Regions from separate parts of the Photorhabdus laumondii genome, predicted to be linked through region 4. Evidence: predicted binding sites of a transcription regulator. Region 4 holds the regulator's gene; each other region holds the start of a gene.
The links. The regulator CRP, encoded in region 4, controls carbon source genes, mostly activating them, when cyclic AMP is high. The targets are predictions, from matches to a motif close to ATGTGANNNNNNTCACAT.

Region 1: the regulator CRP is predicted to act here: its motif matches at 1,238-1,255, upstream of bhsA (multiple stress resistance protein BhsA).
Region 2: the regulator CRP is predicted to act here: its motif matches at 1,546-1,563, upstream of focA (formate transporter FocA).
Region 3: the regulator CRP is predicted to act here: its motif matches at 1,327-1,344, upstream of gapA (glyceraldehyde-3-phosphate dehydrogenase).

The regions. Positions count from the first base shown of each region.
Region 1 covers NZ_CP024901.1:5,257,211-5,260,605, forward strand. Annotated here, with positions in the region: gene nrdG (anaerobic ribonucleoside-triphosphate reductase-activating protein) at 1-301, shown strand, start outside; gene PluTT01m_RS23070 (YhbP family protein) at 304-735, opposite strand; gene bhsA (multiple stress resistance protein BhsA) at 859-1,110, opposite strand; gene PluTT01m_RS23080 (GIY-YIG nuclease family protein) at 1,385-1,699, shown strand; gene PluTT01m_RS23085 (GNAT family N-acetyltransferase) at 1,668-2,171, opposite strand; gene PluTT01m_RS23090 (hypothetical protein) at 2,165-2,461, opposite strand; gene PluTT01m_RS23095 (prenyltransferase) at 3,082-3,395, shown strand, end outside.
Region 2 covers NZ_CP024901.1:1,928,354-1,931,748, forward strand. Annotated here, with positions in the region: gene pflB (formate C-acetyltransferase) at 1-564, opposite strand, end outside; gene focA (formate transporter FocA) at 620-1,477, opposite strand; gene ycaO (30S ribosomal protein S12 methylthiotransferase accessory factor YcaO) at 1,797-3,395, opposite strand, start outside.
Region 3 covers NZ_CP024901.1:3,000,273-3,003,667, forward strand. Annotated here, with positions in the region: gene pncA (bifunctional nicotinamidase/pyrazinamidase) at 1-253, shown strand, start outside; gene PluTT01m_RS13150 (YeaC family protein) at 317-586, opposite strand; gene msrB (peptide-methionine (R)-S-oxide reductase MsrB) at 669-1,079, opposite strand; gene gapA (glyceraldehyde-3-phosphate dehydrogenase) at 1,549-2,544, shown strand; gene PluTT01m_RS13165 (MipA/OmpV family protein) at 2,645-3,395, opposite strand, start outside.
Region 4 covers NZ_CP024901.1:425,118-428,512, reverse strand. Annotated here, with positions in the region: gene PluTT01m_RS02020 (phosphoribulokinase) at 1-349, shown strand, start outside; gene PluTT01m_RS02015 (OsmC family protein) at 475-882, opposite strand; gene crp (cAMP-activated global transcriptional regulator CRP) at 1,203-1,835, shown strand; gene argD (bifunctional acetylornithine/succinyldiaminopimelate transaminase) at 1,885-3,096, opposite strand; gene PluTT01m_RS02000 (aminodeoxychorismate synthase component II) at 3,220-3,395, opposite strand, start outside.

The DNA of each region.
Region 1 (3,395 bases), 860 kb from region 4:
AATTTTTGATTTACAGGACAAACGTATTAAACGACAAGGGCTATCTTTATCTGGCGGAGATCCCCTACATCCACACAACACATCCGCAATCCTGCAATTGGTAAAACGGGTTAAAACAGAGTGCCCAGACAAGGACATTTGGCTTTGGACAGGTTATCGGCTAAAGGAACTTAGCGAAATTCAACAGGAAATTGTCAGCTATATTAATGTGCTAGTGGATGGCAAGTTTATACAAGAGCTTTATGAGCCCGGTTTACTATGGCGTGGTAGCTACAACCAGATTATTTATAGATTAAGATAATTTTATCGCTGCCAGCAGATTTTTTTACCAAATCCAAGCGTATTATCAGTCATCTTTATTTCATTGAGATTCAGTTGCCAAATAGGTGTTTTAACAGCAATTGACACAGGAAAACGGCGGCAATAACGTGCTCTGGCCACTTTATCTTTTTCACCCTCAAGACGAATGACTTCTCCTTTGAACTGAATACCTTTTATCTGTGCAATATGACGAATCTGCCCGGCAATGGTACCTGCAACTTGTGGATTTACCTGCATCATTTCACCGTGGCGAGTATGAAGTTCAGTCATAAACCAAAAGGCTATTTCATCGGCATTGAAAACATAGAAACAATTTGCGCACCAAACATCATCACCGGTTGCTGTACAAAGCGTTAGGACATGCTGTCTTGCGAGGTATCTGTGGATAATCTGAAAGTTTTCAGTCGCGTTCACTCTCTCTCCAATAGCAGGATTGTATCTGCCTCGAAGCCCAGAACCACGCCGGGATAAACATCATCCTACGGCGTGTTCTGATATCTCCTGACAGGGACAGGGTTCAGTATGCTCTACTATAAATTAGTTATAGATCTCAGCAACACCTGATAATTGATTCTTACCGCTGGCAGAGATAATACGGAAAGAAGATGCACCTGCTTTGTCAGCTTTTTTGGATAATTCGGCACTTAGGGTTTCCAAAGTATCAGCCCCCGTTACAGAAACTACACCAATTTTAGGGGAAGAAGAAGTTTGAACTTCTGTTGCCGCTATACTACCAAAAGAGATAGCACTTAAAGCTAAAGCAACAGCGATATATTTTACGTTTTTCATACTATGATCCTTGATCAATTTTTAGTGGAATGAGTTACTCTCTGTGATGTGGATCATAGTATGCTCTAAAGGCCGGAATAAAAATTAGCAATTATTGCTATTTTATTTCAATTTTTTTGAATAAATAATGCGACGTATAGCAAATTGATATGTAACAGGTTTTATAAAACTGTTATATTGTAATAACTTAAACTAAATTATTCAGAAAAATGATATAGAAAAACGTTCGAGTAAAATATAAATATCAAAAATAGAAAATTCAGAAAAAAATTATATGGCTGAAAATCAATGGGTTCTTTACTTACTGAAAACAAAATCAGGCATGCTTTATACCGGGATAACAACAAATATTCACCGCCGTTTTGCACAACATGAAAACGGGAAAGGAGCCAAATCACTGAGGGGGAAAGGGCCGTTACAGCTAGTTTTCAGTAGTTATGCCGGAGACCGCTCCAATGCCTCACAACTGGAATATCAAGTAAAACAATTAAGTAAACAGCAAAAAGAGAGGCTGGTTATTTGCCAGCCCGTCTGTATAGCAGAATATTTAGCATCAATTAGAAACGGTCAAAGTGTGAGGAGTAAGTAACCAACCCCTTATGGTCAGCCAAGGAACTATCAGCTAATTCATATACCTGAAAATAAGATTCACACGTTGACCACTGGCAATGCAACTGATGCTCACTGGCAAGCGTAAAACCAAACCGGCAATAGTAGTGTGGATCACCCAAAACAACGACGACGCCATAGCCAAATTCATTCAGGCTATCCAAACCTTCATACACCAGCTTTTCACCAATCCCCTGCCGACGATATTCTTCAGCAACCGCTAACGGTGCCAAACCAACCCATTGGTGATCTTCACCATTAATATCCACCGGACTAAAAGCCACATAACCGATTACCTGGCCTTCGTCATCTGTAGCAACCACACCTAACGTCAATAATCCATCTTCCCGCAATTGTTGGACCAATTCCGCTTCTGCCGGGGTATCAAAAGATTTCCGTAATAATTGATCTATTCCCGCTGCATCTACTGGAATTTCTACTCTGATCAACATGATAATTGCGCAAGATCGTGCTGATCCGCGCCCTCCGGCAAACTCGCTTTTATACACTCAGCCAATTGGAACAAACCCGCACAAAGAACAGCAAGCATGAACTTTAGCGCTAACGTATCTACCAAATTTTTAACACACAACCCTAATTCTGTACGAATAACCATTAGAATCAGATAATTGGCTTCGTCGCTGAAACTAACCTCTTCCTGCTTATACTGGTTGATAACTAAATGACTATCACGAACAGTAATAAACCAGTGCAGAGTAAGATTGTGGATTTTTCCTAACACAGCTCAGACTCCTTACTTGATAAAGTAACGTAGCTATTTAGCCAAAATATATCGGCATTCGCCCGATCCTACATCAAGAATCCAATACAGACCTAACTGTAAATTTTACCTTTTAATTATTAGGGTAATATCTGACTATAAACTGCGCTAAATCAAAACATCCCACCACTAATTCAATTACAATTACTAATCATTTATTACTTTATTCCGGTATTTTATATGGAGTAACTTTGCCCCACAAAAAATTTATTTACGTGACACAGTTGTCGTCGATAACGAAGAAGAACTTATCTATATCTGTCTGAAATATGATATTAAAGCCCATGATTCTTTAATCCAAATGGAAACAAAAGCATCTCATAAACATACAGTTATAGAAAAAAATGTAAACATAAGTTGCATGCTGAAATTAAAATTTACACATACTGATTATAGCCGATTGCAAATTTTTGGCTTAATGTATGGCATCAGTCCATATGTATTTCTTAAATTATTGAGAGAGATAATGCGAAAAAGTACGCATAGGATTTATTAAGATTTGCTTCTTTATTGATTATCCTTGGGCTGAATTGTCACAAATGTATATAGTTTAATCCTTATACAATAAATAGGAACAGTGTATGGAAAGCCAAGATATTTATTCAAAATTCATTGGTAAGAGGATAAAGCTATGGATGGATGAGCGTTTCCCGCTACAAAATGCGCCGCTTTTCTTTATCTTTTATATCATTAGCTATTCCGTAGCTTTTTATTCAATAGGGGAAAAGCCCATTTTGTCATGGGAGATCCTGCTCGGTTGCCTGATGTCCTTCTCCTATTTTTTACTATTACGGATATTCGATGAGCATAAAGATTACCAACTGGATTGTGAACATCATCCACAGCGAATTTTACAGCGCGGTATTATTACGCTGAAAAATCTACGGGTACTTGG
Region 2 (3,395 bases), 1.5 Mb from region 4:
GTATACTGCAACACGACGGTAGTCACCAATAATGCGACCACGGCCATAGGCATCAGGCAGACCTGTCAGAACACCAGATTTTCGGCATTTAAGAATATCTGGTGTGTAAACATCGAAAACGCCTTGATTATGCGTTTTGCGGTATTCAGTGAAAATCTGTTTCAATTTAGGATCGAGTTCACGACCATAAACTTTACATGAGCCTTCCACCATTTTGATGCCACCAAATGGGATTAGGGCACGTTTTAATGGAGCTTCCGTTTGCAGGCCAACAATGGTTTCCAGATCTTTTTCGATATAACCTGCGTCGTGGGAGGTAATAGTAGCAGCAACATCAGTATCAAAATCAACTGGCGCATGAGTGCGGTTTTCGATTTTGATACCTTCCATGACTTTTTCCCATAAGGTATCGGTCGCTTTTGTCGCACCTGACAGGAAAGATTCATCACCCTCATATGGCGTATAGTTTTTTTGGATGAAGTCACGAACATTGACTTCGCTTTGCCAATCACCTTGGTTAAAATCTTGCCATGCTACAGAGAACTTTTTATTTAATTCAGTCATGATACTTCTACCTTTGTAATAATCGAACTTTTAAGAAATCAGGCGAGAGAGCTAATTAATGTTTTTGCTCACTACGCAGATAAATTGACCAGTAAGTTAAACCCACCAAAATAGCGCCACCGATAATGTTACCAATAGTGACTGGAATTAAATTGTTAGTAATAAAGTGTGAAATGGTGAGTTGAGAAAATTGTTCAGGTGTTGCTCCCACGTTAATCCAAAATTCAGTTGGTGCGAAATGCTTAATAGCAATGCTAAGTGGGATTAAAAACATATTCGCAATACTGTGCTCAAAGCCGCTGGCAACGAACATACTTACTGGCAAAATCATGACGAATATTTTGTCCATTAAACTACGTCCGGCATAACTCATCCAAACAGCGAGACAAACCATTAAATTGGCGAGAATGCCTAAAAATAGCGCTTCAATAAAAGAGTGGTGTATTTTATGGTTTGCTGTTTGCAAGACATTCAGGCCCCATAATCCATCGGCAACATGGTATTGACCAGCAAACCAGATAATGGCGACGAAAAATAGTGCGCCAATCAAATTACCAAAATAAACGTTAATCCAGTTTATCATCATTTGATACCAGGTTATACGCCCGGTGGCTTTGGAAATAATCGTTAACACAGTGGAAGTAAATAAATCTGCTCCGCAAACGACGACTAACATTAATCCAAGGGAAAAACAGATGCCGCCAACTAATTTAGCTAGCCCATAAGGGACAGATGTGGTTCCTGTAGTCGCGGTAATATAAAAGACGAATGCAATGGAAATAAAAATCCCGGCAGTTATTGCTGACAGATAGGTAATGGCAACAGGTTTAGTCGTTTTATAAACACCAATGTCATTGGCGATTTGTGTCATTATCGCAGGGGGTAATAGGTTAAAGGGGGTGTCAGCTTTCATACCAACATTCTCTTTATCATTAATAAGTTACGGTACGTAATGATAGTAACAAAGGCGTGAAGGGGAGAATTTGATATAGATCATAATTCCCTAAGAGTGGACTCTGTTTTGGGGAGTGAAAACGGTTTAAATTCAATTTAACCTATTGATTTTAATAAAATAAAAAAATTTTAAAAATTATAATATTTTTTTATTTAACCCATTAGTAGGACGTTTAGTAAGTAAAATTACAGGTCAAATTGTTGTTTATTTGTTGTTGCAAATAAATTTAATTTAACCTGGATTTTACTTTTAATTATGAATTGTCTTTTCTACAATTTTATTTTGTGTTCCAGAAATCGCATTTTGCTTTTTGCAGCTTCTCATAAGCAGCCAATAAAGCCTGATGAGCGGGCAGTGATTTTAAATCTGCATCGACTGACCACAGACCATAAAAACAGTGTTCACCAGAAATAGCTGCTGATGCTGCTTCAACAGCATCTTGCCCATACATTTTTATGAATGCTTGATAATATTGTGCAGGCGCTTTATTCGCTTCCAGAGCAAGTAAAAGCAGTGTTTGCAAACAGCGATAATAATTAGCGCGTTCGGCCGTAAAGATTGAGGTGTTAAAATCTTGGGTCCATTCTACCCAAATTAAAGCCTGCTCCAAATCACCGCCCGCCAGCGCCAACATGGATTTCAGCTCACCAATTCGTAAATTGCTCCAGCCATTATCTTTACCTACCGCAATGCCAAGTAACTCACGGATACGGGTAAAATCGTCCAAACCTTCTTCATCTAATTGCTCAATCAGCGCCAGATATTCTTCGGCTTGCCACTGGCTATCCGGTAATGCTAATAAAGCTTCCCGCAGATGGATTCCCATCGTGTTATTAGCAAGATGTAAATCTTCCACAGGATAAATATCAGACATTCCCGGAACCAAAATACGGCAGGCATAAACACCAAGGTGCTCGTAGTCAGCAATATAAACTTCGGCATCCAATTGTTTGAAGATAGCCATCAAAGTGGCGAATTCTTCTTCGGTCGTGCCGCTGAAACTCCAGTCAGCGAACGCATAATCAGCATCTTGTTTGAATAAATCCCAACTGATTAAACCGCTCGAATCGATAAAGTGAGTTTCCAGATTAGTATGTTCTGCCACTTCTTCATTATCAAAAGTCGGCGCATTGAACACATCCAGATCTTTCAAACTGCGTCCTTGTAATAATTCGGTCACAGTACGTTCCAGTGCTACACCAAATTCAGGATGTGCACCAAAAGAGGCGAAACAAGTCCCGTTATTAGGATTAAACAGCACGACGCAAATAACCGGGAACTGCCCACTGAGAGAGGCGTCATAACAATAGAGTGGGAAACCTTCATCTTGTAATTTGCTGACTGCGGCAACAACGTCGGGATAACGATTCATCACTTCCTGGGGAATTTCTGGCAGGCTGATGCCTTCGGCGATAATACGATTTTTCACATAGCGTTCAAAAACTTCAGATAATCCCTGAACTCTGGCTTCATTCATCGTGTTGCCGGCTGACATACCATTGGAAACATAAAGATTGCCAATAATATTCATCGGAATATAGACGGTATGATGATCAGATTGACGAGTAAACGGCAGTGAGCAGATACCACGCTCTTCATTACCTGACTGCAAATCGACTAACTGACTGGCGCATAACTCATTTTCAGGATTATAAAATTGGTGTAACCGGTCATCCAGAATGCCTGCTGGCAAAGAATTATCGTCCGGTAAAGCAAACCATTTTTCATTCGGATAATGGACAAAATCACCGTTAGCGATAGCTTCGCCTAAATAGAAGTCAGCAAAAAAATAGTTGGTTGACAGGCGTTCAAAATACTCCCCTAAAGCAGAAGCTAAAGCGGCTTTTTTGCTAGCACCTTTGCCGTTGGTAAAACA
Region 3 (3,395 bases), 2.6 Mb from region 4:
TAAAACCCGGCTTGATGGCTGGTTGCAAACCCAGCAAATTGAACGTCTGTTTATTATTGGTATCGCCACTGACTATTGTGTGAAATTTACCGCGCTGGATGCGCTGGCATTAGGTTATGAAACCTGGGTCATTACGGATGGCTGTCGAGGGGTTAACCTGAGTCCAAATGATAGCCAATCAGCCTTAAAAGAGCTAAAAGAGCAAGGCGCTATATTGATAGAACTTGCTCAACTAGAAGATGCTCTTCTCTGATATCAATCCAAGGCGAGGCTGAGTTTTACACACTCAGCCTTTTCATACCTAATTTGCCAAAGATTATGGCTTGAATGTTGCCACCATTTTAGACCGAAAGATCGCTTTCAGTTCTTGTTTACTCTTCATCACCAACTGACCATCAGTACCAATCGTCATATGTTGCGGATCATGGTTATGCCTTGATTGCCATAGCATAATCATTTGTAAACTATTCTCTTTCTGCTCGACCGTTAGAGGCACACCATCCTGCCATTTACCCAGTTCTACTGCCTGAACCAAGCGTTGATATATTTCTGGTGTCATTACAGATAACAGATCATCCAGTTCCATTGATATTTCCTCATTATTTTTCAGAATTAGCTGAAACGATTTTTCGCATAAACTAAGATTATGGCCGCAATACTAAAAACGGTTAACCTACTGTTTTTTCGCCTGTATTTTCATCAGTAAAGCTTAATGCAGCCGAGTTGATACAAAAACGCTCTCCTGTCGGCTGCGGCCCATCAGGGAACACATGCCCCAAATGAGCGTTACAATGACCGCAACGCACCTCAATACGATGCATATTGTGACTATCATCATCAAGATACTGCACTGCATCATGAGTGGCAGGCTGGTAAAAACTCGGCCAGCCGCAACCAGAATCAAATTTAGTGCCGGACATAAATAACGGTTGCTCGCAGCACAAACAATGATACACGCCACTTTTCTTATTATGTAGCAATTTCCCTGAGAATGGCGGCTCTGTCCCGGCATTTTGGGTTACATGACGCTGAATATCAGTAAGTTCTTTATAAAGGGAAACCTCAGGATGCTTAGCCATAACGACCACCTTAATAGTAAGACTCATGTGCTCAATAAAATTGATTAATAATAACAAAAAATTAACATTGCATCAGTGAAATTTATTTTAAGCGGTTAACTGAATCTGTCTATACCCAATGGATTTCAAGAGGGATCGCGACGGTAAGGGAGCAAATCCCCGGGCGCATAGATAACAATGTGACCGGGGTGAGTGAGTGCAGCCAACAAAGAGGCAACTTGAAAGATAACGGGTATATCCTACTATATTGTGATGTGACTCGCATATCTAACCAATTAACTTTCAATATCTGTCTGCGCCTTGATAATGATGGGCGGCTCGATTGCCAGTACCCTATAGCAAGCGTCTAAATGATGAACTCAAAGCTAATGTTTTTCGGCTATTGACACGATTCCGCTTGACGGCTGGCAAGGTTTTGGTAACTTTAGTAATAATTTTTAATTCACTAAAAAATAGCTGGTGGAACACTATGACTATCAAAGTAGGTATCAACGGTTTTGGTCGTATTGGCCGTATTGTTTTCCGTGCTGCACAAGAACGTTCAGACATCGAAATCGTTGCAATCAACGATTTGCTCGACGCCAAATACATGGCTTACATGCTGAAATACGATTCAACTCACGGTCGCTTCAACGGCACTGTTGAAGTAAAAGACGGCCACCTGATTGTTAACGGCAAAGCTATCCGCGTTACAGCAGAAAGAGATCCAGCTAACCTGAAATGGAACGAAGTAGGTGTTGATGTTGTTGCAGAAGCAACAGGTATCTTCCTGACTGACGAAACTGCACGTAAGCACATTGCCGCTGGTGCGAAAAAAGTTGTTCTGACCGGTCCGTCCAAAGATGACACGCCGATGTTTGTTATGGGAGTCAACCACAAAGCTTATGCAGGCCAGGAGATCGTTTCCAATGCTTCCTGTACTACTAACTGTCTGGCACCGCTGGCTAAAGTTATCAATGATAAATTCGGCATTGTTGAAGGTCTGATGACCACTGTTCACGCAACAACGGCAACTCAGAAAACAGTTGACGGCCCTTCTGCGAAAGATTGGCGTGGTGGTCGTGGCGCTGCTCAGAATATTATCCCATCATCTACCGGCGCAGCTAAAGCTGTGGGTAAAGTTATCCCTGAACTCAATGGTAAGCTGACTGGCATGGCTTTCCGCGTTCCTACGCCTAACGTATCGGTTGTTGACCTGACTGTACGTCTGGAAAAACCCGCCACTTATCAACAAATCTGCGATGCAATCAAAGATGCTGCTGAAGGTGAACTGAAAGGCGTTTTGGGTTACACCGAAGATGATGTCGTATCTAACGATTTCAATGGTGAAAAGCTGACTTCTGTATTTGACGCAAAAGCAGGTATCGCTCTGAACGATAACTTTGTAAAACTGGTTTCCTGGTACGACAACGAAACCGGTTACTCTAACAAAGTTCTGGATCTGATTGCTCATATTTCCAAATAACTGAGTCATTACTTTGTCTGAAAAGAGCTGCCTTCCCCCGGCAGCTCTTTTATACCCTACGGATTTCAAGATGCATAGGGTATATTATCGCCGTGGGTAATTAAAAACTATATGTAACACCTGTCCAAACAATACTTGAATATGACTTATTAACCATTGGACTATCTTTAATTTCACTCGGTAAACGCTCAACACGCCCCATCATAAATACAGACCATTCTTGGTTAAATTTATAATTAGCAGATAATTCCAAATAAGGAGCCCAGCTATCATCTGGGGTATATTTTTCTAGTCCGCTATGGCGTGATTCACTATCTTTAATGCCATATTCATAACGATTTTGTTTTTTACTATTCCAAACCACACCTAATCCTGGTTGTAATGACCAATCATCACTTTTAAATTCATATAAATAAGCCAGGTCAATCGTTATGCCTTTACTTTTACCCAACGTATCCGCAGCAAAAGAGCTACGCAACGTTCCCCAATCTTCAATATGACGATAGCTAAAGCCGCCCATCATAGTATCATGGCGACGATCCAGCTTTTTCATCTGCTTATCTTCATTATCTTTTGGGCGGAAATTTTGAGGATAGTAATAGACATCTAAAGATAGCTGATCTTTTGGTTGATTCCACAAATAATACCCGGCGGCTAAAGTATGAAAATAGAAATTGTCACTTTCATAATTAACCATTGGAACAAACAACACTTTATCTTTATTCTTTACCCCCTTATAAGGTGATGCCTCAGCCAAAACAGAGGCACCAATTGACCACTGTCCCGCATAAGCTAAAGATGAAGAAAGACAAAAAGCGGCGACTGTGGCTAAAATTTTAGCTTTGTTGATC
Region 4 (3,395 bases):
CTCGCAGGAAGCTGTGATGGATTCCGTCGTGCGTTCTATGGATGATTATATTAACTACATTACGCCACAATTCTCGCGAACACATATCAACTTCCAACGTGTCCCTACCGTTGATACATCCAATCCATTCTCAGCCAAAACCATTCCATCACTGGATGAAAGTTTTATTGTCATCCGCTTCCGTGATCTGACTCAAATTGATTTCCCATACTTGTTAGCAATGTTACAAGGCTCATTCGTTTCAAGCATTAATACCATCGTGGTCCCCGGTGGAAAAATGGGGCTAGCAATGGAATTAATTATGACACCCTTGGTGCAGCGATTACTGGAAGGGGAAAAGATTTGTTAATCAGCGCCTGAGGTCAATTTAGCAAATCCGGCACTTAAAATTTGCATCTTATATTATTCAGTTAAAAAAACAGGTAACTGAAATATTAGTTACCTGATGTTATTTTTTGATCACGAAATAATATCTTAATCTATATCTTTAACTTCAAAACTGTGGGTAATTTCAACTGATTTCCCCAACATCAATGCAACAGAGCAATATTTTTCTGCTGAAAGCATGACGGCACGTTCAACCGCTTTATCTATTAAATCTTTACCCGTAACAATAAAATGCAGATTAATATGAGTAAACAAGCGTGGCGGCTCTTCACGACGGCGGGAAGTTAATTTTACTTCACAATCTCTGATGTCATACCTGCCTTTATGCAAAATAGAAACTACATCAATCGTACTGCAACCACCGGCTGCCATTAATACCATTTCCATTGGGCTCGGTGCCTTATCACCGGCATTACCATCCATCATGATCTGATGACCGGAAGATGACTCCCCCAAAAGAGATAATCCTTCAACCCATTTTACCCGTGCTTGCATAAATACCTCTTAAGTCGTTCTTTGCATCCAAGCCTACTCTTTCAGTATTAAACTGGCAATCTAGTGAGCGGTTTATTATGCTGAAACAATACAAGACAAGACAGAAACCCTTTCCTGTGTTAAAAACAGAAGTGGGCTAAGTATAGGTAGGTTATGATCAATACTTAAGGTTCAAATTTCAGATAACCTATATAAAACCCTTATCTGTCGGTTTTTCAACAAACTAATATGTTAAGCTAGTGTCTTTATAAGCCAGCCTGACGAGAAACTTTTAGATTCTCGTGTTATTTAGGCAGCGATAACAACAGAGGATGAAACGAATGGTTCTCGGCAAGCCACAAACAGACCCCACTCTTGAATGGTTTTTGTCACACTGCCATATTCATAAATATCCATCTAAAAGTACGCTTATTCATCAAGGCGAAAAAGCAGAGACGCTTTACTACATTGTAAAAGGTTCTGTTGCGGTTTTGATTAAAGATGAAGAAGGCAAAGAGATGATCCTTTCCTATCTAAATCAGGGGGATTTCATTGGTGAACTTGGATTATTTGAAGAGGGGCAAGAGCGTACAGCTTGGGTACGGGCCAAAAGCGCCTGTGAAGTGGCTGAAATCTCCTATAAAAAATTCCGTCAACTGATTCAGGTAAACCCGGATATTTTGATGCGTTTATCTGCCCAAATGGCAAACCGTTTGCAAACAACTTCTGAGAAAGTCGGTAATCTGGCTTTCCTGGATGTTACCGGCCGAATTGCCCAAACTTTACTGAATCTGGCGAAACAACCAGATGCAATGACCCACCCAGACGGAATGCAAATCAAAATCACGCGTCAGGAAATTGGCCAGATTGTTGGCTGTTCCCGCGAAACAGTTGGTCGTATTCTGAAAATGCTAGAAGATCAAAATTTGATCTCCGCACACGGTAAAACTATTGTTGTTTACGGTACACGTTAACGCCCGATTAATCAGCGCATAATCCTGCGCTGATTTCTCCTGTATTTAATTACACCAACTGATTAATTACCTGCTCTAACCGCTCCATTCCTTGAGCAATCTCTTCTTCACTAATAATCAACGAAGGCGTGAAACGCAGTACATCGCCTCCCGCACTCAACAACATTAAGCCATTTTCAGCCGCCAGTTGCAGAATATCTTTAGCTTTTCCCTGATGTGGCGCTTTAAGTTCTGCCCCAATCAGCAGACCCTTTCCACGGATTTCACCAAATATCGAATATTTCTGATTGATATCATTCAGAAAATTCACCATTAAATTATGGCGTTTTTCAACTCCCGCCAGAACCGCTGGTGTATTAATAATATCAAAAGCAACATTTGCAACTGCACAAGCCAACGGATTACCGCCATAAGTTGTACCATGAGCTCCCGGTGTCATCACTGAAGCAATATTCACTGTCGTCAGCATGGCGCTGATAGGGAAGCCATTTCCCAATGCTTTTGCCGTGGTAATGATATCTGGCGTAACATCATAATGCATATAAGAAAATAGCTTACCAGTACGTCCCATCCCACTTTGCACTTCATCAAACACCAACAGCACCTGATGCTTATCACAAAGCTCACGCACCCCATGAATAAATGCCGGTGCTGCCGCCGTGACTCCCCCTTCGCCCTGAACCGGTTCTAATACAACAGCACAAGTATGGTCATCTATGACGGCCTTCACTGCATCTAAATCATTAAAAGGCACATGAATAATATCCGCGGGTTTTGGTCCAAAACCATCAGCATATTTGGGCTGACCGCCCACGGAGACAGTAAATAGGGTACGACCATGAAAGCCCTGATGAAATGCGATAATTTTGGTTTTATAGGGATTGTGACGCGCAATGGCATAGTGGCGAGCCAGTTTAAATGCCGCTTCATTCGCTTCCGCTCCTGAGTTGGCAAAAAACACCCGCTCAGCAAAAGTCGCATCAATCAGTTTCTGCGCCAGAATCAAAGCCGGTTCATTGGTGAAAATATTACTGATATGCCAAAGTTTTTCCCCTTGCTGCTTCAAAACATCCACTAACGTAGGATGACAATGGCCCAAAGCCACAACAGCAATCCCTCCCGCAAAATCAATATACTCTTTCCCATGCTGATCCCATACACGACTACCCTGCCCTCTCACCGGTATAAACTGCGCTGGTGAATAAATTGGCAACATAACTTGATCGTATGTGTTTCTATCTACTGCGATATGCTCCTTCATTTCCCCACCCGTTTTTTATATATACGCCATTCAGAAGTGAAAACATAATCACCGAATATGCATAAAAAATCAAAGATGGGCAAATGAAAAAGATGGATAAATGAAGAAATTATCGGTATCTGGTTAATATCTCAGAAAGTTGCTCAGTAACTGGTGACCTTGCTCACTGAGAATACTTTCAGGATGGAACTGCACTCCTTCTAGCGGTAGAGTACGATGACGAATGCCCATAATTTCATCGACATTGCCGTTATGCTGGCTCCATGCAGTGACTTCAAATGAGGCCGGTAATGTCTCTG